2 regions of the Marinobacter sp. DS40M6 genome follow, and region 2 is predicted to be linked to the other one. Evidence: predicted binding sites of a transcription regulator. Region 2 holds the regulator's gene; the other holds the start of a gene.
The links. The regulator sigma-54, encoded in region 2, starts transcription at its own class of promoters, with help from an activator protein. The targets are predictions, from matches to a motif close to ANTGGCATNNANNTTGCTNT.
Positions count from the first base shown of each region.

Region 1: a site for sigma-54 is predicted at 6,356-6,375, ahead of JJO78_RS02660 (ammonium transporter). Genes of this name have one in related genera too.

Region 1 is NZ_JAFCAE010000001.1:593,585-605,517, reverse strand. Features, by position in the region: gene JJO78_RS02700 (TetR/AcrR family transcriptional regulator) at 27-614, shown strand; gene JJO78_RS02695 (alkene reductase) at 690-1,811, shown strand; gene JJO78_RS02690 (SDR family oxidoreductase) at 1,844-2,593, shown strand; gene JJO78_RS02685 (DUF6231 family protein) at 2,692-3,171, shown strand; gene JJO78_RS02680 (fructosamine kinase family protein) at 3,181-4,008, opposite strand; gene JJO78_RS02675 (YkvA family protein) at 4,044-4,463, shown strand; gene pomA (flagellar motor protein PomA) at 4,528-5,304, shown strand; gene JJO78_RS02665 (MotB family protein) at 5,307-6,224, shown strand; gene JJO78_RS02660 (ammonium transporter) at 6,448-7,656, shown strand; gene JJO78_RS02655 (lipocalin-like domain-containing protein) at 7,626-8,744, opposite strand; gene JJO78_RS02650 (ABC transporter permease) at 8,741-11,014, opposite strand; gene JJO78_RS02645 (ABC transporter ATP-binding protein) at 11,018-11,683, opposite strand; gene JJO78_RS02640 (GGDEF domain-containing protein) at 11,922-11,933, shown strand, end outside.
Region 2 is NZ_JAFCAE010000004.1:267,409-279,341, forward strand. Features, by position in the region: gene mlaE (lipid asymmetry maintenance ABC transporter permease subunit MlaE) at 1-644, opposite strand, end outside; gene JJO78_RS11975 (ATP-binding cassette domain-containing protein) at 644-1,456, opposite strand; gene JJO78_RS11980 (KpsF/GutQ family sugar-phosphate isomerase) at 1,683-2,663, shown strand; gene JJO78_RS11985 (KdsC family phosphatase) at 2,663-3,220, shown strand; gene lptC (LPS export ABC transporter periplasmic protein LptC) at 3,221-3,811, shown strand; gene lptA (lipopolysaccharide transport periplasmic protein LptA) at 3,894-4,427, shown strand; gene lptB (LPS export ABC transporter ATP-binding protein) at 4,405-5,130, shown strand; gene JJO78_RS12005 (RNA polymerase factor sigma-54) at 5,283-6,809, shown strand; gene hpf (ribosome hibernation promoting factor) at 6,934-7,242, shown strand; gene ptsN (PTS IIA-like nitrogen regulatory protein PtsN) at 7,338-7,808, shown strand; gene rapZ (RNase adapter RapZ) at 7,837-8,718, shown strand; gene JJO78_RS12025 (HPr family phosphocarrier protein) at 8,726-8,995, shown strand; gene mgtE (magnesium transporter) at 9,108-10,469, shown strand; gene yjgA (ribosome biogenesis factor YjgA) at 10,496-11,026, shown strand; gene JJO78_RS12040 (carbon-nitrogen hydrolase family protein) at 11,023-11,883, opposite strand; gene JJO78_RS12045 (YhdP family phospholipid transporter) at 11,906-11,933, opposite strand, start outside.

The DNA.
Region 1 (11,933 bases), on a different contig from region 2:
TAGACGACCGGTCTAATATACCAGCCATGACATCGAACGACACCCGCAATCACATCATCCACACCGGCGCCGACCTGATTGGTCAAAAAGGCTTCGGCGCGACGGGCATCAATGCCGTGCTGACCGCCGCCGGTGTACCCAAAGGGTCGTTCTACCATTACTTTAGCAGCAAGAACGATTTCGGGTTGGCTGTCATCGACACCTTTGCGCAGGAATACGACACCAAGCTGGATCGGATTCTGAACGACCACACCCGCTCGGCGGTGGACCGCCTTAGGGCCTACTTCGACACTGGTCTGGAAACCATGACCAGCTGCGAATTCACCCGGGGCTGCCTGATTGGCAATCTTGGCCAGGAGCTGGCCGGGCAAAACGAAACCTTCCGCAGGCGCCTGGACACCGTTTTCCAGGGTTGGGAAAAACGCTTTGAGCGTTGTGTTGAAGAGGCTCGCCAGGCCGGCGATATCGATGCATCCATCGACCCTGCCGACGTCGCCAGCTTTCTGCTTTCCGGCTGGGAAGGCGCCATTCTCAGAGCCAAGGTTCTGAAGTCTACCGAGCCCATGGAGCGGTTTGTGCGGGTCTTTTTCCGCCAATGTCTTGGCCTTCACTGAACGCCCACATTTTTTTCAGTCATTCCTAGTAGACTGGTCTAATTACACTCAGTTAATCCTCAAGGAGAGTGATCAATGAACAACGTAAACGACGCACTGTTTCAACCGCACGATCTCGGCACCCTGACGCTGCCCAACCGCGTTCTGATGTCTCCCCTGACCCGTTCGCGCTCCAGCCAACCTGGAGACGTACCGAACGAGATGAACGCGCAGTACTATCAGCAGCGGGCCGGTGCAGGGCTGATCATCAGCGAAGCAACCCAGGTGTCACCTCAGGGTAAGGGCTATGCATTCACGCCAGGCATCCACTCGGAGGAGCAAATCGAAGGCTGGCGCAAGGTCACCAGTGCGGTGCACATGGCGGGCGGACGCATTCACATGCAGCTCTGGCACGTTGGCCGAATTTCCCATACGGCGCTGCAGCCGGATGGCAACAAGCCTGTAGCACCATCGGCGATCAAACCCGAGGGCGCCAAGACCTTCATCAGCGCCGACTCCGGCATGGTGGACGTGCCCGAGCCCAGGGCTCTTGAAGCCGGCGAAATGGCGGACATCGTGGAGCAGTATCGCCAGGGCGCGCTGAACGCCAAAGCGGCCGGGTTTGATGGCGTTGAAGTACACGCCGCCAACGGATACCTGCTGGACCAGTTTCTCAAGAGCGGCAGCAACCACCGCAGTGATGAGTTTGGCGGCTCCGTTGAAAACCGGATGCGCCTGCCACTGATGGTGATCGAGGCCGTGATCGACGTCTGGGGCAAGGACAATGTCGGCGTTCGGGTCAGCCCGACCGGCAGCTTCAACGCCATGTACGACGAGGACCCGGTCGAAACCTTTGGTGAATTCGCGAAGCGGCTGAACGACCTGGGCATCAGCTACATCGAGGTCGTGGAAGACTCGTTCCAGGGCAACCATGCGAACGGCCGCCCGGAATCGGTGATCGATGCCATCCAGGCTGGATTCCACGGCACTTACATCGCCAACGGCGCCTACACCGCTGAGGAAGCTCGCAAACGGATCGGCAATGACCGCTGTGATCTGGTGACCTTTGGCCGTCCATTTATCGCCAACCCCGATTTGCCCGAGCGTTTCCGCCAGCATGCGGAACTGAACAAATGGGATGACAGCACCTTCTACGGCGGCGATGAGCGCGGCTATACCGATTACCCGACGCTGAAGGAACTTGAACCCAGCGTCTGAACATCACTTTCACACGAGTAAGGAGTCAAACCATGAGCAATACCAACGACCCAATCAATAGCAAAGTCGTGATTATCACCGGCGCCAGCAGTGGCCTGGGTGAGGCAACTGCCCGCCGCCTGGCAGCGCGAGGAGCCCGGCTGGTGCTTGCAGCCCGTCGCGAAGACCGCCTGTCCAAACTGGCAGAAGACCTGAAAGCCGAGGGTGCTGAAGTCACCTGGCAGGTGACCGATGTGACTGACCGAAACCAGGTGGAGTCACTGGCTGCCACCGCGAAAGAAACCTTCGGCCGGATCGACGTACTGATCAATAACGCCGGCCTGATGCCACTGGCACCGCTGGACGCCCTGAAGGTCGATGAGTGGGACCAGATGGTGGACGTCAACATTAAAGGCGTGATGTATGGCATCGCGGCTGTGCTGCCGACCATGCGGGAACAACACAGCGGGCATGTGATCAACCTGTCGTCCGTTGCCGGACACAAACTGTTCCCCGGCGCCGCTGTGTACTGTGCCACGAAATACGCGGTGAAGGCGCTGTCTGAAGGCTTGCGCATGGAAGCCGGCGACGAGATCCGCAGCACCAATATCTCACCGGGCGCCATCGACACCGAGCTGACCAGCACCATCACTGACCCGAACGCCAAACAGGCAGCGGATGAACTCTACAAGGTGGCGATTGATTCCGATGCGGTGGCGCGGGCCATCGTCTATGCCATCGAACAGCCTGCGGACGTGGATATCAACGAAATTATCCTGCGGCCAACGGCTCAGGAGCTCTAAGGCTGTTGCTTGCTGAACGCTGTCGGCGTGCATCTGGTTGATGCCGCCGACAGGCGGGTGTGATACTGGTTGTTCCATTCCAGACGGACACACCAAACATGACCACTGTGCAGCAGGCCCTGGCCCGCATTATCGATACCTGCCAACCGGCCACACTGGTGGTTTGCGGCGAGATCGCTGGTGAGGTTGGGGATCACTGGTGCCGGCACCACAGCGAGTCGGCCATGACCACCCTGGATACCAGCGCCCCCAACGATGCCTTCCCTCTGCCCGAGACCCAGGACCTGGCCCTGGTGACCAACACGCTCGAACACCTGAACCACGACGAGGGCCAAGTACTGCTGGGCCAACTGCGCAACTACGGCACCCACCAGATTGCCGTTGTGGTGAAAGACTGCCCCGGTTGGTCGTTTACGGACTTCATCGGGCTGGGCTTCCGCCGGCAGGCTGAGCTTGGTTACGAAGACAGCCCACTCACGCTCTACACCTACAACATCGACAGCTACAACCACAAACGCGCCTGGAACAATCCCGACAACTGGGCCAATCCTGAAATGTGGGACAAGGCCTGGTGGTAGCGGCCACGCTTACAGCGAGGCCACCACGTCAAGGTTGTGGCGACAGGCGCTCAGATAGGATGCCCCGAAAAGGTTGTAGTGATTGAGGGTGTGGTACAGGTTGTAGGTGGCCCTCTTGGTGTCGTAGACATCCGTTCTGGGGTAGACCCGGTCATAGGCACGATAAAAAGCCGAGGAGAAGCCACCAAACAGCTCTGTCATGGCAATGTCCGCCTCCCGGTCACCGTAATAAACCGCGGGATCAATCAGCCAGGGCCCGGCGCTGTCGAACAGGACATTCCCGGACCATAGGTCGCCGTGGAGCAGGCTTGGGTGTCCGCAATGCGCATTCAGAAACCGGGCGAGCTTGTCGCCCTGACGCTCAAGCACCGTTTCGAACTCGTCCCGGACATGGTCATTGCGGATCATGCCTACCTGCACACCCAGTCTATCTCCCCGGAAAAACGCACCCCAATCGTCCGTCAGGCGGTTCTTCTGTGGTGACATCCCAATCATGTTGTCGGCGTCGAACCCGTACTCGGGCTGACGTACCGCATGCATTTGCGCCAAGCCTTGGCCGAGTGCGGCCATGGCTTCCTCGCTCGCCGGGCCAGGATGGATCTTCGGAATCACCAGCTCGCGGGCTGATACGGCTTTCACCTCCGGCACACGCAATCCGCTGACACCGGCCGCCTTGAGGGTGTCTGCCAAAACCTCAAGACCGCGGGCTTCGCACAACAGCGCATCGGGAAAGGACGAAGGATTCTGTTTCACGTAATCGGTCATGCCACCAGTATAACCATGATCGGAAATCGCCTCGCAAACACCCTTGGCTTTGTCACAGGCTTCATGGATCATGGAGCTGCAAGGCCATCCCACACAGGAATAGCCCGATGACAGGTTTTAGCAAGCGCACGGCAAACGAACAGTTGAATCAAGAGGCGGACAAGGTTCACCGCAGAGATGTGGGCGCCCTGCTCGACCGCCAGCAGGCCATCGAGGACAAAGTCAGGAACAGTGGCAAACTGAGCCGGTTCAGCACTGACATCCGGCTGATGTTTTCCATGCTCAGGGACTACTGGCAGGGCAACTATCGCGAAGTACCCTGGAAAAGCATTGCGGCGATCGCCGGTGCCCTTGTTTACGTACTCAATCCCCTGGATTTGATTCCGGACCTGCTGCTGGGATTCGGCCTGCTGGACGACGCCGGTGTGGTGGCCGCATGCCTGGCCCTGGTGGAATCCGACCTGCTTCGTTACGCAGCGTGGAAAGATCTTAAAATAGAAACACAAACGCTTACGGATAGCGATTGATTCAATAGTGGACTACCGTTAATCTTCGAAAGCCCTCTGAATCACAAAACCCTTTGGAGCTAATGTGGATTTTGCCACCCTGATCGGCCTCGTTGGGGCCATCCTGCTTATCGCGTCTGCCGTCATACTTGGCGTGTCGCCGGATGTCTTCATCAACCCGCCCTCAATACTGATTGTGGTCGGTGGCACCATGCTTGTCGTGCTGGCGAAGTTCAGCCTGAGCCAATTTTTCAGCGCCTTCAAAGTGGCTGCACGGGTTTTCAAGTTTCGCCTGCCTGACACCCGTGAAAGCATTGATGAGCTGATAGAAGTGGCCAATATTGCCCGCAAGGAAGGTGTCCTGGGTCTGGAAGACCGTGAAATCGGCTCGCCCTTTCTTGGCCAGGGAATACAAATGCTGGTCGATGGTCAGAACGCCGAAACCATCAAACATCTGCTCTCCAAAGAACGCTTGCTGACGCTGGATCACAATCGGTCTGGCGCAAAAGTCTTTACAGCAATGGCAGACGTGGCCCCTGCCATGGGCATGATCGGCACACTCATTGGTCTGGTGCAGATGCTGTCCAATATGGAAGACCCGAAATCCATCGGCCCTGCCATGGCGGTTGCCCTGTTAACCACACTCTACGGTGCAATGATTGCCACCATGATCGCCACCCCCATCGCGGACAAACTCTCGCTGCGAATGACTGAGGAAGCGCGCCTGCAATCGCTCTATATTGATGCGCTGGTTGCTATCAAGGAAGGCACCAATCCACGGGTTATCGAACAGATGCTGTCGAGTTACCTGACGCCGAAAGAACGTGAGAAAAACTCAGAAGCCGAGACCGCAGGCGCTTAGCCATGGACGAATTACCAGAAGAGGAGAAAGCGGGCATTCCCGCCTGGGTAGTGACCTTTGCCGACCTGATGTCACTGCTGATGTGTTTCTTCGTGCTATTGCTGTCATTCTCGGAAATCGACGCTCAGAAGTTCAAACAGATCGCTGGCGAACTGTCGAAAGCGTTTGGCGTACAGCGCGAGGTGCCCGTCCTTGAAATACCCATGGGTACCAGCCCGATTTTCGATCAGTTTTCTCCGGCACCGCCCGAGCCCACCGTACTCAACGAAGTCAAACAGACGACAACCGAGAAACAGCCCGAGCTGGAAACCTTGAAAAGCCCTACCGACGTTGCCGTGGAGGCCGCGATTCAGGAGGAAATAGATAACACCCTGGAGCAGGTTCAGTCGGTTCTGGAACCCGCCATCAAAGACGGCCGGGTAAACGTCAGCCTCGAACAGCAGAGAATTGTTATTCGCGTGGAGGAAAAAGGCGCTTTTCCCTCCGGTTCGGCCGATCTGACCTGGGAGTTTGAAGGCCTGCTTCTGGAAATGGCCGACATACTGGTGGAGATCCCCGGCAAGCTGACCATCGAAGGCCACACCGACGATGTCCCCATCCGTACGCAGAGGTTCTACAGCAACTGGGATCTGTCCGCCGCCCGGGCAGCAGCGGTTGCCAATGCGCTCCTCGCCGAAGGCCGGTTGGAACCTGCCCGGCTGGCGGTCACGGGGCTTGCGTCTACGGAGCCTCGGGTGCCAAATACTTCCTCCGAAAACCGTACCAAAAATCGTCGTGTGGAAATCATCATCGACTTGTCCGGGCCGATCGAGGAACAGGAGATGCGGTTAAGGGAACTCATGAATCCCGAAGCCGATGTTTCCGCTACATCAGACTCCCGCAGCTCCGACGAATCGGACCAGGACGAATTACTGTGGTAAGAGGCCAGATTGGTGCATTAGCCCCATTGGTGCACCAATAAAAAGCACAAACACCCCGCCTTCAACTCAAACCCGCCCAACTTCAGAGCAGAAAATCACCTAATCGACTATCCGGCCTGAAATTGCCTCAAAATGGAACACTCCTTGCTTGGTGTGCACGCTATCAATGCACAACCCGCCCGTGACAGGCGGATAAAACCATAAAATCAGGAGCAACCACCCCGTGGATATCACGAGTGCAGTACATACCCTGACCGAAAGCGCCAACACGCTGTTCATTCTGATCGGTGCCATCATGGTACTGGCCATGCACGCTGGCTTCGCCTTCCTGGAAGTCGGCACCGTGCGCCACAAGAACCAGGTGAATGCCCTGGTGAAAATCATGACCGATTTCGGCATCTCCGCCGTGGCCTATTTTTTCATTGGTTACTACATCGCCTACGGCAGCCACTTTATGGCCGGCGCTTCGGAACTGACGGCCGCGAATGGCTACGATCTGGTCAAGTTTTTCTTCCTGATGACGTTCGCCGCCGCCATTCCCGCCATTGTTTCCGGCGGTATCGCCGAGCGTGCGAAGTTCTACCCCATGCTCATCGCCTCCGGGCTGATCGTGGCGTTTGTATATCCCTTCTTCGAGGGCATGATCTGGAACGGCAACTATGGTTTCCAGGCCTGGTTGGAGAACCAGTTTGGTGCAGCCTTCCATGATTTCGCCGGCTCGGTCGTGGTGCACGCCGTGGGCGGCTGGATCGCCCTGGCCGCCGTGCTCCTGCTCGGCGCCCGCAAAGGCCGCTACCGGAATGGCCGCGTGGTGGCCTTTGCCCCCTCCAACATTCCATTCCTGGCACTGGGCGCCTGGATTCTCACTGTCGGCTGGTTCGGCTTTAACGTGATGTCCGCCCAGACTCTGGATGGCATCAGTGGCCTGGTGGCGGTGAACAGCCTCATGGCCATGGTGGGTGGCGTTCTGGTGGCCATGTTGGTCGGCCGCAAGGACCCCGGCTTCATCCACAACGGACCGCTCGCCGGTCTGGTGGCGGTGTGCGCCGGTTCGGACCTGATGCACCCCGTCGGTGCACTGATTACCGGTGGCATCGCCGGCGCCATCTTCGTGTACATGTTTGAGTGGGCCCAGGACAAGATTGAGCGCCTGGACGATGTACTGGGTGTATGGCCCCTGCACGGTGTGTGCGGCGTATGGGGCGCCATTGCCGCCGGCATCTTTGGCCAGGAAGCCCTCGGGGGGCTGGGCGGCGTCAGCCTGATGTCGCAGATCATCGGCGCGGTTGCCGGTGTTGTGGTGGCCTTTGTCGGCGGCCTGATCGTCTATGGCATTGTCAACGCCATCTCCGGCCTGCGTCTCACAGAAGAAGAGGAATTCAACGGTGCGGATGTCAGTATTCACCGCATCGGCGCCACTTCACTGGAGTAACCGGTCAGTTCCATATACCCCACACCATCGTGGGAACCTGTCACCGTCACCGGGCTTTCCCAATACGGGTAGAGCCCGGCATTCCAGTAGTCGCCGGGCGGCGCGGCAATCTGGACATCCACGTTTTGCTGTGGCATCCGCAGACGCCACTCCACAGGAACCCTGCCCTGCGGCGACACTTGCCAGTTGAGTGGGCTCAGGCTGATGTCGTTCCCGTTCAACGTTTCAACCTGCCCATTGGCGTTTATCCAGCTACCAGACACGAACGCGCCCTGGTCTTCCCGCAGGCGAAACGCCATCAGTTTATGACCGTCGTTTAGATGCAGGGCGAACCAGTCCCAGCCCTGCTGGCCAGCTTTCAGAAACTGACTGCTCCACTCGCGATCAAACCAGCCCTTGCCGGAAACGGCCAGGGTTTCATCGCCAAGGGTCACCGTACCCTCAATGTGCAGATCCACCAGGCTGAAATACATTGAGCCCTCGCCACTGGCGGATTTGGCACTGAACCCGTTTTTTCCATGGGGCACCGGTTTGCCGGTGTTGCTCAGGCGCAGATCATATCGCCAGTCACCGCCCTCAACCTGCAAATGCCACTGCCCGGAATCCGGTTGCGATACCAGCCGCCAATCGTCCAGCCATACCTGCAACGGATCCGCCCTGGCCCCGGCATGCCCCAAATCACCCCGGGCCAGCTTTTCTTCAAACCAGTGTTCACCTTCAAATGACACGGCGGCGTGTGCCATCCACGCCGCGTCCAGGGGCCAGGCACTGGCCTCTGGTGGTTCTGCATTGGCGGGTCGCGGTTTCAGCGCCTGACGGAACTGGGTCCACTGCAGCCCCAGTGATCTGCCGTCCTGGGTTTCCAGGTTAGCGGTCAGGTACCACCATTCAATACGGTGTTGCGGATGGGGCCCCCAGTCCTCGGGAAAAGTCAGGGGGTCGCCTGGCTCCGGCTGCTGGAATTGCGATTGCTCCACCTCGCCTGTCTGCTGCGCAAGCCCCGCGAAGCCGGTGTCGTTCTCCGAATCCGTACAGCCCGCAAGGACGACCGCCAGTAGGCCGGCAACAACGCCGGTTTGGATATTCATGGCTCCACCTGTTTAATGCTGTCCATGTGGCCAAGCTGCCGGCGCATCAGATGGGCGATTATCAGCCCTGTCGCCACGGCCACCAAACCCAGTTCAATCCAGAACAACGGGTACAGGTCCATCGGCAATGACCACCCAAAAGCCAGCGGGTTGATGCGACTGACCAGCACCCAGGTCAGCCACACGCCCAGCGGTAGCGCAGCAATGGTCACCGTGAGGGTCAGCGCCACCGACAGGCGCCGGAGCTGACGCCTGACCTTCGATGCAGGCAGTCCCCAAACGCCCAGCAGCTGAAAGTATTTCACCCGGGTAGTGAAAAAGACCCATCCCATAATCAGCAGGGCCATCGCCGCCAGCAACAAGGTCAACAGGCTGATGGCGCGGGTAAGCAGGAACGTCTGGCTGAAGACCTTCGACGCCAGGGCCCGGATGCTGTTGTTGTCCCTGATGGTGAGTTCCGACGTCTGCCAGGTGTCCGACAGGCGCCCGCGGATGTCGGACATCGCCACGCCGCCGGGTGTCACCGAAAAGCTTTGGAAGTGGGGCTTGAAAGCCGCCGGCAGCGCAGAACCAGCCATCAAAATTTCCCCCGCAGGCCGCCCGTAGTCGGCGTAGATAGCCACCACTTCTGCATTACGATTGGTATCCGCTACTCTGATGTCGAGGGTGTCGCCCACCTCAAGCCGGTTGCGCCGGGCCAACTGCTCATTGATCATTACGCCATCGGATTCAAGCTTTAGCCAGGGCTCCTCAACACTTTCCAACAGAGACCATTTTGTCACCAGATCACTGATTGGCATCAGGGCAAGCAGGTCCACCGCAATACGCTCATCGCCAAGGCCGCGTTGGCTCCCGGAATCCGCCCTCGCAATGTGTGCCTGGCCACGGATTACCCGATGCCACGGCCCGATGCCGTCCAGGCTCTGCAATTGCGCAGCCGCCATGTCGGCGTCTGCATTCGCAGGCACCTCCACATAGAACTCCGCTTCCAGGCGCTGGGCCAGCCAGGTTTCGAAGGTGCCCTCAAAGGTCGTCACCAACGCCTGCACCGCCAGCACCGTGGCCATGGCAAATTGCAGTGCCACCACCGGCAACGCCAGGTGCCGGAACATCACCGCCAGTTCCCGTTGCCGCCAGCGGGCAAGTGGGTCTTCTCTTCGTGAGCCAGTGCGATTGGAAAGCCGTTGGGCAAGCAGCGCCAACCATCCAGGTGTCAGCCAACCGGCACCTGCAAACACCATCGCCGTTGAGGCAAAGACCCAGACCAGGTCCGGGGCCAGGGCAACCCCCACCAACCCGACCAGAAACATCAGGAAGGCAATCGTTCGCCCCCGGGCCTGGACCTGGCCAGCCATCGCCCGCCAACGCGCTGGCACCACCCAGTCCACCAGACAGACCGCCGGCACCAGAAAGAGCATGATGCCGGCCGCCCTCCAGGGCAGTGCTCCTTCGGCGCCGGCATAGACGGCCACATCAAACAGGCTGTCGAGGGCCTGGCCGAAACCGCTACCCAGCATCCCGGCAAGCCTTGCCCCCAACCATAACCCCGGCACAACGCAAATACCGGTCAGCACCAACAGCTCCAAGGTCAGCCACTGCGTTATCCGTTGGCGAGGCACTCCGAACCGGTGCAGCAGGGAAAAGCTGCCGTGCCGTTGAGCAATCCCCAATCGATGTACGCTGCGCACCAGAAGGCCCGTAATCAGAAGCACCAGGAGGCTCAGGGCATCCAGATTCAGCAGGAAACTGTCCGCCAGTTCACCGGTGGGTGGGCCCATGGAAAATTCACGCAGAATATAACCAGTTGGTAAATCCCTGTTCTCATCCCGCGCCAGCAGGTAAAGCCGGCTGCCGTACCCTTCTTTCGAAAGCTCTGCAGCCTCGCTGATATCGAGGAAAGGCGCACCATCCAACGTGTCGGCACCACTGCCGAGGCCAGTGTCACCGAAACACCCCATCGCCAACGGGTCGATGCCGATCACCCGCCCTTCCGGCGGCGGTCGCTGCAGCTCCAACCAGGGCGCCACACACACGCCGGCCATACGCAGGGCAGCAAAGTCATCCACACCCACCGGTCGCCCATCCGAGCGAATCACATGAGCGCGAGCCGCCACCGCATTCTCGCTCTGCAACAGACTATTGCGGGCCTGGTCGGTCAGTACCGTCACCCCGGTCCAAAGCATGGTTGCCAGCACAATCATCAACGCCAGAGCCAACAGCTGGATGGGGTGGCGGCGGTAGTGGCTGACGAAGGCGCGCGCAAGCATCATTGGTCAAACAGTCGTGCTGAGATCAAGCAAGTGGTCGCAGCGGGACGCCAGTTCCCTGTCGTGGGTAGCAAGCACCAGTGCACAACCGGTTTGCTGCTGCACCGTGAACAGGCAGTCTGCCACCTCATCAGCGGTGTGGCGATCAAGGCTGCCGGTGGGCTCGTCCGCCAGAATCAACGCCGGAGCCATGGCGAACACCATGGCCAACGCCGCTCGCTGGGCCTGGCCACCAGACACCTGATCCGGATAACGGTCGGCTTCCCCACCCACACCAAGGCGTTCCAGCCATCCACGCTCGCCGCCGGCAGGATGGCCGGCCAGGTGCGTGCGTAGGCGAACATTGTCCAGCAGCGAGAGGGCGGGCATCAGGTTAACGTCCTGGAACACCACGCCGATGGTGCGCCGGCGGAGTTCGGACCAGCGCACTTCGGCGCCTGCGCCAGTTGCTGCAAAGGACTCACCCGCGACGGCGATGCGTCCGTCATCCAGTGTCTGCAGGCCACACAACAGGTTCAACAAAGTGCTCTTACCGGAACCTGATCGTCCCACAACCGCCAGGGACTCCCCCGAACAAACCGACAGGGACAGATCCGCCAGCACGGGCACCCGCTGACCACCACTGATATAACCCTTGCTTAACCCTTCTACGGCCAATACCTGGCTTCCCATCATTCGCTCCGCTGACAGTGTCTTAGATACTATACCGCCCAAATGTCCTTGTGGATCCGGACCCAGGCGTTGGTAAATTCCAATTTACGGACATAAAATCTAAGACTTTAGTCTTAATAACCCTCACTTTTTGCTGAAAATCTGATCTAATTCGCCCCACTTTACTTGTGCTTACATTACCTACACATTTTTAACACCCGGATACATTGAGTTACCGGGCCACCACAGATCTCGCCTCATGGATAGCTAC
Region 2 (11,933 bases):
GCAATCCAGGTACAGACGAACCCGAACACAAGGCTCTTGACGACACCGTTCAGAACATCGGCGGTGAAGCTTACGGAAGACTGCATGTTGCCCCAGAAAGAGCCTTCAAACACGCCCAGCCACTCCACACCCACGAGCATGCCGCCCCAGATACCAACCACCGAAAACACAGCAGCCAGCACGGGCACTGAGATAAAACCCGCCCATAACCGCGGGGCAATCACCCGGCGCAGCGGATCAACACCCATCATTTCCATGCTGGAAAGCTGTTCGGTGGCTTTCATCAACCCGATTTCCGCCGTCAGTGCGGAACCCGCACGGCCGGCAAACAACAGCGCAGTCACTACGGGGCCCAATTCCCGCACCAGAGTCAGGGCAATCATCTGACCGATCGCGGCCTCAGACCCGTAGTCACTGAGAATGGTGTATCCCTGCAACCCCAGAACCATCCCGATAAACAGGCCGGACACCACAATGATGGCCAGGGACAGAACTCCGACCGAGTAAAGTTGCTTCAGCAACAGCGGAAAACCAACCGAGGGCCGCGGAACACCTGCCAGGGCACCGACAAGGAAACGCCCGGAGCGGCCCAGCGATGCAATCACGTTCATCCCCAATCGGCCAAAAGCCGCCAGCCGGTCCATCAATCCCCCCTCCCGGCAACACTCCAGTCCTGAGCCGCATCGGCAGCCGGATAGTGGAACGGCACCGGACCATCCGGATGACCACGCAGGAACTGCTGAACCTGCTCCGATGGGTGCGCCTTCAATTCCTCGGGCGTGCCGTCGCCGATAATACGACCGTCCGCAACGATACAGGCGTAGTGGCAGATACTCAGGGACTCCGGCACATCATGGGATACCAGCACACTGGTCAGGCCCATGGAGCTGTTGAGATCCCGGATCAGCTTCACCAGCACACCCATGGCAATCGGATCCTGGCCGGTAAAGGGCTCGTCGTACATGATCAGCTCAGGGTCCAGCGCGATGCTGCGGGCCAGGGCCACGCGCCGGGTCATACCACCTGACAGCTCTGCCGGCATCAGATCCCGGGCTCCGCGAAGCCCCACAGCTTCGAGCTTCATTAGAACGATGTCGCGGATCATGTCCTCCGGCAAGGTGGAATGAACCCTGAGCGGGAACGCCACGTTTTCAAAGACACTGAGATCCGTGAACAGCGCTCCACTCTGGAACAGCATCCCCATCTTTTCCCGCAGACGGTAAAGCGCCTTGCGCTTGAGCTGAGGAACGTTTTCTCCCGCTACAGATATGCTGCCGGAATCCGGTTTCAGTTGGCCGCCGATCAGCCGCAACAAGGTAGTCTTGCCAGTGCCACTCGGCCCCATGATGGCGGTAATCTTGCCGCGGGGAATGTCCAGGCTGACGCCATCAAAGATACGACGATTCCCGCGACTGAAAACCACGTCTCTCAATTCAATGTAGGGGGATGTGTCCATACCTGCTTCCAAAACCGCCTGAGTGTCGGTGAACCCGCATTCCCAGCCTTTAATGAGTGCGCTACATTATGTCAACCTGCCGTGAACCTCAATCCATCCTTCACAAAATGAACTGATGTCAATGATCAGTTTTGCTGAACGTCTTGTCATGAAGGGCAGCCAAAGCCCTTGAAGTGATATACTTTTGCCACGACGAAAGCATCAACATTTCGAACCCGGAAGCCAGATGAACACCGAAACCAGCCAGACCTTCAAAGAATCCGCCCTCCGAGCCATCGAGATCGAGCGTGAGGCCATTCACGCTCTGACCGACCGGATTGATGACCGTTTCGTCCGCGCCTGCGAAGTAATCATGGCGTGCAAGGGGCGTGTTGTCGTGACCGGCATGGGCAAATCCGGCCATATCGGCAACAAGATCGCTGCCACCCTCGCCAGCACCGGAACGCCCTCGTTCTTCGTACACCCGGGCGAGGCCAGCCACGGTGACCTGGGCATGATCACCAGTCAGGACGTGGTCCTGGGCATTTCCAACAGCGGCAACACCAGCGAAGTGCTGACCATTTTGCCGTTAATAAAGCGCATGGGAGCCCCGCTGATCAGCATGACGGGCAACGAGAACTCCACCCTGGCTCGGGAGGCCGTTGCCAACCTGGATATCAGTGTCGCCCAGGAGGCCTGTCCTCTTGGCCTGGCCCCCACCTCCAGCACCACGGCCACTTTGGTGATGGGTGATGCCCTGGCCGTGGCACTGCTTGAAGCCCGGGGGTTCAGCACCGAAGACTTTGCGCTCTCACACCCCGGTGGCAGTCTGGGCCGCAGGTTGCTGCTGCGTGTCAGCGATATTATGCACACTGGGGACCAGATCCCCCGAGTGCAGGAAGACACCACCCTCAGCGGCGCATTACTGGAGATTTCCCGCAAGGGACTGGGTATGACGACGGTCATTAATGCCGAGGGCGACCTGGTCGGTGTATTTACAGACGGCGACCTGCGCCGCACCCTGGACCGCTCCGTGGACATTCACAACACGCCGATTGCCGAGGCCATGACCCGCAACGGTCGTGTGATCCACGATGACCAACTGGCCGCCGAGGCACTGAACATGATGGAAGAGCTGAAGATCAACGCCCTGCCCGTCATCAATCGTGACGGCAAACTGACCGGCGCTATCAACATGCACGACCTGTTGCGGGCGGGAGTGATCTGATGGCTGACACTCTGCGCCCTCAATGGCCAGCGGAGCTGATTGAAAAAGCCGCTGCCATTCGCCTGCTGGCCCTGGATGTGGACGGCATCATGACCGACGGCACGCTGCTGTTCAGCGCTTCAGGCGATGAGATGAAAGGGTTCAATATTCTCGACGGCCTGGGCATCAAACAGGTTATGGCTGCTGGCATCAACGTTGCCGTCATTACCGGACGGCGCTCGCCGCTGACAGAGAAACGCATGAATGACCTCGGCATCCCACACCTGATGCAAGGCCGAGAGGACAAGAAAATCGCCCTGCGGGAACTGGCGGCACGGCTGGAGATCGCGCCACACCAGATTGCCTACATGGGTGATGACCTGCCGGACCTGCCCGCAATCCGTTACGCCGGACTGGGCATAACAGTACCCAACGGCTACTGGCTGGTGCGCCAGCACGCGGATTTTTGCACGTCGGCCGCAGGGGGTAGCGGCGCGGTCCGTGAAGCCTGCGAACTGCTGCTCTGCGCCTGCGGGCAGCTCAACGCAAGCCTGCAACCCTACCTGGAGCAGGACTGAATGGCCGCTGAAGCCCTCTTTACCCGGCCCTGGGTACGAACCCTGGGGCTGGCTGTCACGATAGTGGCACTGTTTTTCCTGCTCTGGCAAAGTGACGAGTCATCAGAGCCGGTGGATGCCGCCGCGCTGAGAGGCGAATCGGAACCAGACGGTTTCGTGGTCAATGGTCGCTATCTGTCTTTCGACGAGACCGGGCGGCTTACCGCACACTTCGAAAGCCCACGTATCGAGCAATTCGAGGCCCGCAACGAAACCATTATGGAATCGCCGAATGCGACGCTCTACGGCGACCCCGGCAACGCACCCTGGCAAGTCCAGGCCAACAAAGGCCAATTCATGGAAGCTGACGACCTGGTCCACTTGACGGGGGATGTTCGGGTGTCCCAGCAAGCCCAAGGTGGGCGCCCCCTGACATTAACCACGTCAACGCTGACACTGGATAACACAGAGCGTACTGTTTACACAGACGCCCCGGTGGAACTGACCGACTCGTTCAGCCTGACCCGCGCAACCGGCATGAAGGCCTGGATTGATGACCGAATCCTCGAACTCGACTCTGACGTGGAAGGACGCTATGAGACCGGCAAGTAAATTCATGCCCAACCCTCACCGCAATCGGCACCAACCGGTGGCATTGCGCCCGGCAGTCTCAGCGATTGTCCTGGCGCTGACAATGACCGTGGGCATGCCGTTCGCCGCGGCCTTTGATCTTGAGTCTGACCAACCCATCAGGGTCAATGCCGACAACGCGCGGCTTGACGAAGGCCAGGGCATTGCAACCTATACCGGCTCGGTTGAAATGAGTCAGGGCGATGCCAACCTTATGGCGGACAAAGTTGTACTCCACCGGGATGAGAATGGCGTCAGCCGCATTGAAGCCACCGGTACCCCGGCACGCTACCGCCAGCCTGCCATGGAAGGCCAGGGCGAAACCGACGCCCGTGCGCTAACGATCACCTGGTCCGCCTCCGACAACCGGGTTACCTTTCAGCGCGAAGCTGTGATCGAACAGGGCGGCAACCTGTTCCGGGGCGACGTCATTCATTATGACAGCGCCGAACGCGTGGTGACCGCAGAAGGCTCTGCTGACCAGGGCGATGGCAGCGGTCGCGTCGAAATGGTCATCCAGCCGCGCGGCAACGCCGGTAGCAATCCAGATAACAACCCTAACGGACAGGATATCGATGGCAGTTCTCAGGGCCAGTAACCTCGCAAAAAGCTACAAACAGAAGAAGGTCGTCATCGACGTTTCCCTGGAAATTCGCAGTGGCGAGATCGTCGGCTTACTCGGCCCCAATGGCGCGGGAAAAACGACGTGTTTCTACATGATTGTTGGCCTGGTTCCCGCCGACAACGGTCGAATCACCATCGACAATCAGGACATAACGCCGCTGCCCATGCATGGTCGTGCCCGCAAGGGAATCGGGTACCTGCCCCAGGAAGCATCCGTGTTCCGCAAGCTCACCGTACGCGACAACATACTGGCGATCCTGGAAACCCGCCGCGAACTCAAACGCGCTGACCGGGAGGCCAAGTTAGAGGAACTGCTTGAAGAGTTTCACATTACCCACATCCGCGATAGCGTCGGCATGGCCCTGTCAGGCGGCGAGCGACGACGGGTGGAAATTGCCCGGGCGCTGGCGATGGAGCCGGCGTTCATCCTGCTGGACGAACCCTTCGCCGGAGTCGACCCGATCTCCGTGAGCGACATCAAGCAGATCATCCGACACTTGCGGGACAAGGGTATCGGCGTACTGATCACCGACCACAACGTGCGGGAAACCCTCGACATCTGCGAGAATGCCTACATTGTCAGCGGCGGCCACATCATTGCCTCTGGTAATTCGGACGATATACTGGCCAACCAGCAGGTCAAGGAAGTGTATCTGGGCAACGAGTTTCGCCTGTAGTACACTCGGCAAAGAACTTGCTTGGTGCGGCAAGTAGCCAGCATACAAAGAGTTTTTGTGCAACCCCGGCTCCAGAAAGCGCCCTGATGACGTAAAGAGAGAGCCTGAGTGACGGAAGAGAGAGACCGAGTGACGGATCCTGAACCATGGTTATGAAAGCCTCACTACAGTTAAAGCTGGGCCAAAGCCTGACCATGACGCCCCAGCTGCAACAGGCTATCAGGCTTCTGCAGCTCTCCACCCTGGACCTCCAGCAGGAAATCCAGCAGGCATTGGAATCCAACCCAATGCTGGAAACCTCCGAAGACGACGACAACCAGAATCCGGAATCAACGGACAGTGACAACGAGTCGTCTGAAACAGCGTCAACCGAGGAATCCAACACCGCTTCAGACACCGCTGCTGAGTGGGACGAATCCGAAAACGGACCTGACTGGTCATCAGAAACGGACAGTCCCGACACCATTCCCGATGATCTTCCCGTCGACACCGCTTGGGATGACATTTACCAGTCAGCCCCCGCGTCAGCAGCCCGTAACGACGACGAAAACGACCACGACTTCGAAACCCGTAACTCCCCCACCGAAACGCTCCAGGACCACCTGGAATGGCAACTGAACCTGACGCCCATGAGCGAGCGGGATCAGGCCATCGCCCATGCCCTGATGGATGCGGTTGATAACCACGGCTACCTGACCTCTCCGCTTGAAGAAATTCATTCAGGCATGGTGGACGAATCCGACGAAGACCCGCTGGAACTGGACGAAGTGGAAGCCGTTCTTCATCGCCTGCAGCACTTCGATCCACCCGGCGTGTTCGCCCGTAATCTGCAGGAATGCCTGCTGATCCAGCTGAATCAGCTGCCCCCGGAAACACCCTGGCTGGCTCAGGCGCGACTGGTGATTACCCACTACATAAACCTGCTGGGTAACCGTGATTACGCCCAGCTGTTACGCCGCAGCCGCCTGAAAGAAGAGCAGCTACGGGACGTTCTGGCACTTATTACCGGGTTAAACCCCCGTCCCGGCGACACCCTGGATCAGGCCGAGCCAGACTACGTCATCCCAGATGTGATCGTGCGCAAGCACAATGAACGCTGGCGCGTGGAGCTGAATCCTGAAATTGCACCGCGCATTCGTGTGAATGCAAGCTATGCTTCTCTTATAAAGCGTGCTGACAGCAGTGCTGACAACACCTACCTGCGGGACCAGTTGCAGGAGGCAAAGTGGTTCATCAAGAGCCTGCAGAGCCGCAACGAAACCCTGCTTAAGGTGGCCACGCGCATTGTCGAGCACCAGCAGGGATTCCTGGATCATGGCGAGGAAGCCATGAAACCTTTGATTCTCTCGGATATTGCCCAGGCGGTGGAAATGCACGAGTCGACCATTTCAAGGGTCACCACCCAGAAATACATGCACACGCCGCGGGGCATATTTGAACTTAAGTATTTTTTCTCGAGCCATGTCAGTACCGACGAGGGTGGAGAGTGCTCATCCACGGCAATCCGCGCGATGATCAAGAAGCTGATTGCAACGGAAACTCCGAAAAAGCCATTGAGCGATAGCAAAATTGCAGCCATGCTAGGAGACCAGGGTATCAAGGTGGCTAGACGAACCGTGGCCAAGTATCGCGAGGCAATGCACATTCCTCCGTCCAACGAGCGAAAGCGATTGGTGTAGGAAGCGTCTGTTCCCGGCCTCACGGGGAGAGCCCTTTCCTGAAAGTATACCGCCTGCAGCATAACGCTGTGGCACACAGCCGGTATCCTAACGGGTGCCGGCAAGCTGAAAACAGGAGAAGCCTATGCAACTCAATATTTCAGGCCATCACGTAGAACTGACTCCCGCACTGAAAGATTACGTATCAGGCAAATTTGAAAAGCTTGAGCGGCACTTCGACCACATCAGCAATTGCCAGGTTACCCTTGAGGTGGAAAAAGTGCGCCAGATGGCGGAAGCTACGCTTCACGTGATAGGTGGTGAGATTCACGCAAAGGCCGAAAACAGCGATATGTACGCTGCCATTGATGGACTGGTAGACAAGCTGGACAGGCAGATTCTGAAGCACAAGGAAAAGAACGTAGACCGGATGCACGGGAACGGCGCCCGCTAGGACGACGCCCCCGGCATGACAGTTAATCGAGCTGCGGCACTGGCTAACCATGCAACACGTGCCGCAGCCTTTTTTTACGGAAATGCAGTCGATTCATGACCGACACATCCCTGACTATCGAGAACATTCTCGCGCCGGAGCTAACCCTTTGCCGGGTGCCTGCCTCTAGCAAAAAGCGGGTTATGGAAACCATTGCCGAGCAGATCCAGCAACACGACGCTTTGCTCAGCGACACCCAGATATTCACTAATCTGGTCGCACGGGAGCGACTGGGGAGCACGGGTATCGGACAGGGCATCGCGATCCCCCACTGCAGACTGGAAGGGCTGGATCACGTGGTTGGCGTTTTGCTGACCCTGGAAGAAGGCGTTGCGTTCGATGCTATCGACAACCAGCCGGTGGACCTCGTCTTCACCTTGATTGTCCCCAAGGAAGCCACCAGCGAGCATCTTGAGCTTTTGAGCCAACTTGCTGAAAAGTTCAACGAACGTGCATTCTGCGACCAGCTGCGTCAGTGCACTGATGCAGGCTCTCTCTATCGCCGGATGACAGCCGAAACAAGCTGAACAACTCCACATCCAAGGTGAACGGGCTATGAAACTGATCATCGTCAGCGGCCGATCAGGTTCCGGGAAAAGTACCGCGTTACATGTTCTGGAAGACCTGGGCTTTTACTGCATTGACAACCTGCCCATTGGCCTCCTGTTCCCCCTCACACAGGAAGCCACCAACCAGAACTCTCCCAGCCGGCTGGGAAAGATGGCGGTCAGCATCGATGCCCGTAACCTTTCCGGAGAATTGAGCAACTTCGAGGATATCTACCGCAGCCTTCAGGATACTGGCGTAACCATCGAGATCATCTATCTCGACGCCGATGAACAGTCTCTTCTGCAGCGCTTCCATGCCACGCGCCGAAAGCATCCACTGAGTGATGACAAGACCTCCCTGAGGGAGGCCATCGGTAACGAAAAGAAGCTTCTGGAGCCGCTTTCCAAGCTGGCAGACCTCTACATCGACACCACGGGGCTGTCCATGTACGAGCTCCGGGATATGGTAAAGCAACGAGTCGCGGGCAGGCGCCACCAGGAACTGGCACTGCTATTCCAGTCATTCGGATTCAAGCACGGCGTGCCGTTGGATTCGGACTATGTGTTCGATGTGCGCTGCCTGCCCAATCCCTATTGGGACACCAGCCTTCGGCAGTTTGTGGGCACCGACCAGCCGGTTATCGATTTCCTGGAAAAGGAGCCGTTGAGCCGTAAGATGGTCGAAGACCTGACCCAATTCCTGGAAAACTGGCTACCCTCGTTCGCAGACAGCAACCGCAGCTATATGACCATATCCATCGGCTGCACCGGTGGCCAGCATCGCTCGGTTTATATCTGCGACCAGCTCGGCCGCTATTTCTCGGGCAAATACAGCAATGTGCAGGTTCGCCACACCGAACTGCCCCACCTGCAAAGCAGGGAAAGCTGAACCGCCTATGATCCGCCGCCCCATTACCATCATCAACAAACTTGGGCTCCATGCCCGGGCCGCAGCCAAACTGGTGGGCAAGGCATCTGAATTCGACAGCAGCATTCAGATCAGCCGCAAAGGGCGACAGGTGGACGCCAAAAGCATCATGCCAGTCATGATGCTCGCCGCCAGCCAGGGATCAGAGGTAGAGCTGATTGTAGACGGTCCGGATGAGTCCGAAGCTGTCGATGCGCTGGTTACGCTGATCAACGACTACTTCGGGGAAGGCGAATAACCACCTCCACACTGGACATCCTTGCCCGTCTACGGCATTCACCTACAACTCTTCCTCACCTATGTTGCCTAACTCCGCTATAATACGAGGGTTTTCTGACCGTGGGTGATCCATGACCGATATTCTGGAGAAAAGCCAAGCGCGCCAACGCCTTCGCTCCCTGAGCGAAGCGCTGGACAGTGGCGCCCTGAAACAGGTTGCCCGCATCCTGAATGGCGGCCTGAGCCCCAGTGACATCGCCCACCTGCTGGAGTCATCACCACCCCGCCAGCGTGCCCTGCTCTGGAACCTGGTCGACAAGCAGCTTGAAGGCGAAGTCCTCCAGTATCTGAATGACGATATCCGAGGTTACTTCCTGAGCCAGCTGAACGCTCAGGAACTGGCTGACATCATCGAGGATTTCGAGTCGGACGATCTGGCCGACTTACTGCAGCAGTTGCCCGACACGGTCATCCAGGAAGTCCTGGACACCATGGACGAGCAGGATCGCCAACGTGTCGAAGAAGTCCTCTCCTACCCGGAAGATACCGCCGGCGGCCTGATGAACACGGACACCATTACGGTGCGCCCGGACATCAGTATCGACGTGGTTTTGCGCTACCTGCGCCGTCATCGCAACCTGCCGCCGATGACGGATAGTCTTATCGTGGTCAGCCGACGCGACGAGTTCATCGGCATGTTGCCTATCACCAAAATGCTCGTATCCAACCCGGCGGCAACCGTGCGGGAGGTGATGGACACGGACATCGAACCGATACCGGTTACGCTGTCCGACACCAAGGTGGCAACCCTGTTCGAACGGTACGACCTGATCTCAGCACCCGTGGTCAGTGAGGAAGGCCGACTCCTGGGCCGAATCACCATCGATGACGTGGTTGACGTTATTCGCGAAGACGCAGACCACTCCCTGATGAGCATGGCCGGTCTTGATGAAGACGAAGACACCTTCGCACCGATTCTGAAGACCACCCGGCGCAGGGCCGTGTGGCTGGGCATCAACCTGCTTACGGCCTTTACCGCTTCGGCCGTGATCGGGCTGTTTGAGGCGACCATCGAAAAGGTTGTGGCGCTGGCGGTATTGATGCCCATCGTGGCATCCATGGGCGGCATTGCCGGCAGTCAGACCCTGACCCTGGTCATCCGTGGCATGGCCGTGGGACAAATCAGTGGCGCCAACGTGGGCTGGCTGCTAAACCGCGAATTTATTGCGGGTGCCCTGAACGGATTGCTCTGGGCAGTGGTGGTTGCGTCAGCGGCAACCCTCTGGTTCAGCGACATCATGATTGGCGCCATTATCGCCGCCGCGCTGATTATCAACCTGATCGCTGCGGCACTCGTGGGCACCGTGCTACCTCTGTTCCTGAAGTCCCGCAACATTGATCCGGCACTGGCCGGTAGCGTTATACTGACAACGGTCACGGATGTGGTCGGCTTTATGGCCTTCCTTGGTCTGGCGACGATATTCTACGGATAACCTGTATCCGACAACACGGACTGAAAATGAACGACTCCCAAGACGACGCCCCGGAATACCTCGGCCCGAGCAAATCCCAACTCAAGCGCGAAATGCACCAGTTGCAGGATCTTGGCAGGCGTATGCTGGATCTGAGTAACGATCAGCTCAATACCCTGCCGATCAGCGACACCCTGCGGGCGGCCATCGAGGAATCCCGTCGCATTCGCCAGAACGAAGCCCGTCGCCGCCACCTGCAGTACATCGGCAAGATTATCCGCCAGGAAGACGACCCGGAAGGGCTGACTCGAGCCATTGATGCTTTCGATGCCGGAAGCGAAGAGCACACCCGCCGACATCACCTTGCTGAACGTTGGCGAGACCGGATGATTGAGGAAGGCGACTCGGCCGTCGGCGAATTCCTGAACTACTGCACAACGGCGGATATACAGCATCTGCGCAACCTCGCGCGCAACGCTCGCCGGGACGTGCAGAAAGAAAAGAATACCGGCCAGCCACGAAAGCTGTTTCGCTACCTCAGAGAGTGCATCGACGACGCGGAAGCCGCCGGAAACTAAAGTCTCCGGTGCTCCCAGACGGGCATCCGTGTGCGGATGTCCTTGAGTGTTTCGCGATCAAGCTCTCCAACGACGACACCCGGCCCTTCATCGATCTCGGATAGTATTCGGCCCCAGGGATCGACGATCGCGCTGTGCCCATAGGTGCGCCGGCGCTCACTGTTCTGCCCACCCTGGGCCGCTGCCACAAGCCAGAACTGATTCTCAATCGCACGGGCACGTATCAGCGCATGCCAGTGGGCGTCACCGGTATACCAGGTAAAGGCACTGGGCAGGGACACCCATTCTGCGTCCTGCTCCCTGAGCTGTCGGAACAGCTCGGGAAAGCGCAGGTCGTAACAGATGGCCATGCCGAGTCGGCCTGCCGGTGTATCAATCACAACCACGTCTTCACCCGGCTCGAAGGTATCCGACTCACGATACTGCCCCTGGGCATCTTCAACGGTGGCGTCAAAAAGATGAATCTTGTCGTAGCGGGCAACCTCACGGCCCCGGTCATCGTAGACATAGCAGCAGGCACGAACCCGATCGGTCACAGTGGACCAGTCCGGCCTCGCCGCAATGGGTAGCGAACCACCGACCACCCAGATGCCAAGTTCGGTCGCCTGCTGTGCGAGGAATTGCCGAATCACGTTGTCCGGTTCCGCTTCCCGGCGGCCACAGCCGATCATCTGTTTTGTGGCCAGTACCGCAAAGTTTTCAGGCAGCACTGCAATGCTGGCACCTGCGTCGGCCGCCTCCTTCAGCAGTCTTGCTGCCTCGTTGAGGTTGGCGGCGATGTCATGGGTACTCACCATCTGTATCGCCGCTACCCGACTTGCCTGCCATTTGACGGGATTGTCTCTTTGCGTTGACATTACGGCCCTCCTGCCAAAACCATCAATTGCCGGTATCGAATACCCGCCTC